2 linked regions of the Caballeronia sp. TF1N1 genome follow. The protein of the gene in region 1 binds, or shares a complex with, the protein of each later gene. Links are inferred from orthologs where the notes say so. Each region holds a gene or a part of one and is shown on either strand. Other genes may lie near its edges.

The links. Proteins that work in one complex are often made in the same cells at the same time.
Region 2: the proteins of accD (region 1) and accB are in contact, whole or in part, in a solved structure (PDB 8UXZ), measured with the Escherichia coli proteins. The link is inferred for Caballeronia sp. TF1N1 from one-to-one orthologs.

What each region holds. Positions count from the first base shown.
Region 1 is NZ_CP084627.1:148,726-151,515, forward strand. It holds accD (acetyl-CoA carboxylase, carboxyltransferase subunit beta), read left to right. Parts: upstream 1-854; coding sequence 855-1,727; downstream 1,728-2,790. Other genes in the region: trpA (tryptophan synthase subunit alpha), read left to right, coding at 1-784; folC (bifunctional tetrahydrofolate synthase/dihydrofolate synthase), read left to right, coding at 1,804-2,790.
Region 2 is NZ_CP084626.1:2,459,412-2,462,250, forward strand. It holds accB (acetyl-CoA carboxylase biotin carboxyl carrier protein), read left to right. Parts: upstream 1-1,102; coding sequence 1,103-1,576; downstream 1,577-2,839. Other genes in the region: LDZ28_RS11430 (UDP-N-acetylmuramate--alanine ligase), read left to right, coding at 1-20; LDZ28_RS11435 (TlpA disulfide reductase family protein), read left to right, coding at 34-573; accC (acetyl-CoA carboxylase biotin carboxylase subunit), read left to right, coding at 1,760-2,839. UniProt on the Escherichia coli protein: This protein is a component of the acetyl coenzyme A carboxylase complex; first, biotin carboxylase catalyzes the carboxylation of the carrier protein and then the transcarboxylase transfers the carboxyl group to form malonyl-CoA.

The DNA.
Region 1 (2,790 bases):
ATTTGCGGCACTCGCCGCCGAAGGCAAGAAGGGGCTGATTCCGTTCATCACGGCGGGCGACCCGAACCCTGAACAGACCGTCGAGTTCATGCACGCGCTGGCGAAAGGCGGCGCGGACGTCATCGAACTGGGCGTGCCGTTTTCGGACCCGATGGCCGACGGTCCCGTCATTCAGCGCTCGTCGGAACGCGCACTGGCGCGCGGCGTGACGCTCAAGCGCGTGCTTGCCGATGTCGCGCGTTTTCGCCAGACCAACGACAGAACGCCGGTCGTCCTGATGGGCTACGCCAATCCGATCGAACGCATGGGTGCGGACGCTTTCGCGGCGGCAGCGAACGAAGCGGGCGTCGACGGCGTGCTGGTGGTCGATTACCCGCCCGAGGAAGCCGAGGAATTCGGCACGAAGATGCGCGCGGCAGGCATCGATCCCATCTTCCTGCTGGCGCCGACTTCGACCGACGAACGTATCGCGGCGGTCGGGAAGATTGCGAGCGGCTATGTCTATTACGTCTCGCTGAAAGGCGTGACCGGCGCGGCAAATCTGGACGTTTCTAGCATCGCGAGTAAAATCCCGGCCATCAAGTCGCATGTGCCGCTGCCGGTGGGCGTGGGTTTCGGCATCCGCGACGCGCAAACTGCCCGCGCGGTGGCTGAGATCGCGGATGCCGTGGTCATCGGCAGCCGGCTCGTGCAGTTGCTCGAAGAGGCGCCGCCGGATACTGCCGCGGCGTCGCTTACGACATTCATCGCGGAAATCAGAGCGGCGCTCGACGCCGCCAAGTAAAACGCAGTCGCGGCCGCGCCGGATTCCCTCGGCGCGGCGCCGCGACCGTCTGAACACTGAAGGAAATTCGATGAGCTGGCTCGACAAATTGTTGCCGCCCAAGATCAAACAGACCGATCCCAAAAGCCGCAAGGGCATTCCCGAAGGCCTGTGGGTGAAGTGTCCGGCGTGCGAGGCGGTGCTGTACCGCAACGACGTGGAGGCGAATCTGCATGTGTGCCCGAAGTGCAGCCACCACATGCGAATCGGCGCGCGCGAGCGGCTCGATCGTCTGCTCGATCCGGAAGGCCGCTATGAAATCGGCCAGGAAGTCTTGCCGGTCGACGCCCTCAAGTTCAAGGACAGCCGCAAGTATCCGGACCGCCTGAAAGAGGCGATGGAAGACACCGACGAAACCGATGCCATGGTCGTCATGGGCGGCGCAATCCACACCATACCGTGCGTCGTGGCGTGCTTCGAGTTCTCGTTCATGGGCGGCTCGATGGGTTCGGTGGTCGGCGAACGTTTCGTGCGCGGCGCGCGCAATGCGCTCGAACAGAACGTACCGTTCATCTGCTTTACGGCTTCGGGCGGCGCGCGCATGCAGGAAAGCCTGCTTTCGCTCATGCAAATGGCCAAAACCACTGCGCTCCTCACCAAGCTGGCCGAGGCAAAGCTGCCGTTCATCTCGGTGCTGACCGACCCGACCATGGGCGGCGTGTCCGCGAGCTTCGCGTTTCTGGGCGATGTGGTGATTGCCGAGCCGAAAGCGCTCATCGGCTTCGCGGGTCCGCGCGTGATCGAGCAGACGGTGCGTGAAAAGCTGCCGGAAGGCTTCCAGCGCGCCGAGTTCCTGATGACGAAGGGCGCCGTCGACATGATCGTGGATCGCCGCAAGATGCGCGAGGAAATTGCCCAGTTGATGGCATTGATGACCCGACAGCCCGCCGACGCCGTCGCCTGACGGCTTCGAATGCAGCGCCGCGCCGCGCGTGAACCCGCGAGGTTCCGCGCGGCGCTTTTGTTTCCCGATCTCGAAAATGAACACTTTCCCCACCCTCGACGCCTGGCTCGCTCATCTCGAAGCGGCGCATCCGGTCGGTATCGACATGGGTCTCGCGCGCATCGGTCGCGTGAAGGAAGCGCTCGGGCTTTCCTTCGCCTGCCCGGTCATCACCGTCGGCGGCACGAATGGCAAGGGCTCGACGTGCGCGATCATCGAAACCATTTTGTTGCGCGCGGGTTATCGCGTGGGCTGTCACACGTCGCCGCATCTGCTTTCGTTCAACGAGCGGGCGCGCGTCGATGGCGTCGAGGCAAGTGACGCCGAGTTGCTGCAGCATTTCGAGGCCGTGGAAAAAGCGCGCGCGAGTCTCGCCGAGCCGGTCTCGCTGACTTATTTCGAATTCACGACGCTCGCGATCCTGCATCTCTTCGCCTCGCGCACACTAGACGCCGTGGTTCTCGAAGTCGGGCTCGGCGGGCGGCTGGACGCGGTCAATATCGTCGATACGGACTGCGCGGTGATCACGAGTATCGACATCGATCACACGGATTATCTCGGCGATACGCGCGAGAAAATCGGCTTCGAGAAGGCGGGCATTTTCCGCTCGGGCAAGCCCGCGATTTGCGGCGACCCAACGCCGCCGCAAAGCCTGATCGATCATGCCGAGGCGATCGGCGCGGATTTGTGGCTCGTGGGCCGCGATTTCCGCTACGAGGCGCAGCCGGGCAACGAGCGCCAGCAGTGGAGCTACATCGGACGCGCACAACGGCGTTCCGCGCTGGCTTACCCGGCGTTGCGGGGCGCGAATCAGCTCATCAATACGTCGGCCGCGCTGGCGGCGCTCGAAGCGCTGCGCGACCGTCTGGCCGTGTCGGCGCAGGATATCCGGCTGGGCCTGGCGAACGTCGAGTTGCCGGGGCGCTTTCAGGTGCTGCCGGGCAAACCGCAGATCATTTTGGATGTCGCGCACAATCCGCACGCCGCCGCCGTGCTCGGTCAGAATCTCGGCAACATGGGCTAC
Region 2 (2,839 bases), on another replicon or contig:
CGCTCGAAATCAGCGGCTGACTCTATTTTTCCTATGAACAGCAAACGGATTCTGGCGCTTCTAGTCGTCGCGGTCGCAGCGACGGTCGGCGGCTTCTACGCAGGGCATGTCTTCACCGGCGGCGAAACCGTGGCCGCGACACAGAACAATGGCAACGCCGTCGAACAATTATGGAAGGCCGCGCCGCCGGGAGCCTCGGGCACCGCGCAACCGCTTGCATCCTTCAAAGGAAAACCGGTCGTCGTGAACTTCTGGGCTTCGTGGTGCGGACCGTGCGTCAAGGAAATGCCGGAGTTGTCGGCGCTGCATCGCGAATATGAGAAAAAAGGCATCACATTCATCGGCTTGGGAGTGGACAGCGAGAAGAACGTTAACGATTTTCTCGGCAAGGTGAAGGTGGACTATCCCGTCTATGTGACGGGCTTCGGCGGCGCCGACCTCGCGCGCAGCTTCGGCAATAACGCGGGCGGTTTGCCGTTCACCGTGGTGATCGACGCAAAAGGCGTGGTCCGGTCGACCAAGCTTGGTGAAGTCAACGTCGCCGAACTTAAGCGTACACTCGACGCGCTGTAAAAATTCGCTGCGTTTTTAACCGAAGTGTCGCTCAATAAGCAGCAAGTTAGCAGGTTGAACGCCGATCTTGCCGGAACTTCGCTCTTTCGCTACGACTTGTCCGAACTTCTGCCCTACTGATCGGACCCTGTCGGAACGGTAAAACTAGACAAAATTCTCTAAAGAGCGCTAAAGTGCGCCGAATTCCGCACAACCCGAAGCGACCATGAACACTCAACCGGTGCCGCAAGGCGACATTGCTGTCGAAACCGACACGCGTTTGGTGTGCGTCGACCAGCCTTTTCGCAGGCCATCGGGGAGCGCGCTTCAAAACGATCACGATGACGCATTCGACATGAACGCGCCTTGCGTGCCAATCGATTCTGCCGCCGCAACTTCGGCTCACGTTTGGTCCAGCGCACAGAGCTTGCAACAAACGCGTGCCGAAGCGCTGGCCCTGCCGGTCCGCGGCTGACAGTCAGAACACCACAAAGTCAAGTCAAGCACCGGGGGCAGTCCCGGTCTCCAAGCATTGAAAGGGGAATTTTCGATGGACCTTCGTAAACTCAAAACGCTGATCGACCTCGTCTCGGAATCCGGCATCTCGGAACTCGAAGTGACGGAAGGTGAAGGCAAGGTTCGCATCGTCAAGAATGCGGCGCCGGTCTATATGCAGGCGCCTCAGCAATACGCGCCGCAAATGCAGGCCGCACCCGCGCCGTTCGCCGGCGGCGCAGGCGAAGGTTCGGCGGCGCCCGCCGCGAGCCCCGCTGCCGTCGCGCCGCAAGGACACATCGTCACTTCGCCGATGGTCGGCTCGTTCTACCGCGCGCCTTCGCCGGGCGCGGACCCGTTCGTCCAGGTCGGCGATACGGTCAAGGAAGGCCAGACCATCTGCATCATCGAAGCCATGAAGCTCCTGAACGAGATCGAAGCCGACAAGTCCGGCGTCGTAAAGGAGATCCTCGTCGAGAACGGTCAGGCGGTCGAATACGGCCAGCCGCTCTTCGTGATCGGCGACTGACGCGTTACGCCGGACGACGCCGGATGCACCTCATCACGATGGCTCGCACCGTGTTTTCGATCTCCGGCTGCCCGCCGTGTCCGCGCGCTTCGCATCGGTTTTCCCCGATGCCCGAACCGCGCGCCGCCGATTCGATTCCCGAGGGCGCGCCCGTCGCGCCCGTTGATGAGCCGACCCACAGCCATGTTTGAAAAAATCCTCATTGCGAACCGCGGCGAGATCGCGCTTCGCATCCAGCGCGCGTGCCGCGAACTGGGCGTCAAGACCGTTGTCGTCTACTCGGAAGCCGACAAGGAAGCAAAGTACGTGAAGTTGGCCGACGAAGCCGTGTGTATCGGTCCGGCGCCGTCGAACCTCAGCTATCTGAACATGCCCGCGCTCATCAGCGCGGCCGAAGTCACGGACGCCGAAGCCATCCACCCCGGCTACGGCTTCCTTTCCGAGAACGCCGATTTCGCCGAGCGCGTCGAGCAATCGGGCTTCACGTTCATCGGGCCGCGTCCCGAAACCATCCGCATGATGGGCGACAAGGTCACGGCCAAGCAAACCATGATCAAGACCGGCGTGCCGTGCGTGCCGGGCTCGGAAGGCGCGTTGCCGGACGATCCAAAAGAGATCGTGAAGATTGCGCGCACGGTCGGCTATCCGGTCATCATCAAGGCGGCGGGCGGCGGCGGCGGACGCGGCATGCGCGTCGTGCATACGGAAGCGGCGCTCGTAAACGCGGTAAACATGACGCGCGAGGAAGCGGGCCGTGCGTTCGGCAATCCGCAGGTCTACATGGAGAAATTCCTGGAGAACCCGCGGCATATCGAGATTCAAGTGTTGGCGGATTCGTTCCGCAACGCGATCTGGCTCGGCGAGCGCGACTGTTCCATGCAGCGCCGACACCAGAAAGTGGTCGAGGAAGCGCCGGCGCCGGGTATCGCGCGGCGGCTGATCGAGCGTATCGGCGACCGCTGCGCCGACGCATGCAAGAAGATGGGCTATCTCGGCGCGGGCACGTTCGAGTTCCTGTACGAGAACAACGAGTTCTACTTCATCGAAATGAATACGCGCGTGCAGGTCGAGCATCCGGTGACGGAACTCATCACGGGCGTGGATATCGTGCAGGAACAGATCCGCATCGCGGCTGGCGAGAAGCTCTCGATCCGCCAGAAAGACATTCAGTTTCGCGGCCACGCGATCGAATGCCGGATCAACGCGGAAGATCCGTTCAAGTTCACGCCGTCGCCGGGACGTCTTACGTCGTGGCACGCGCCG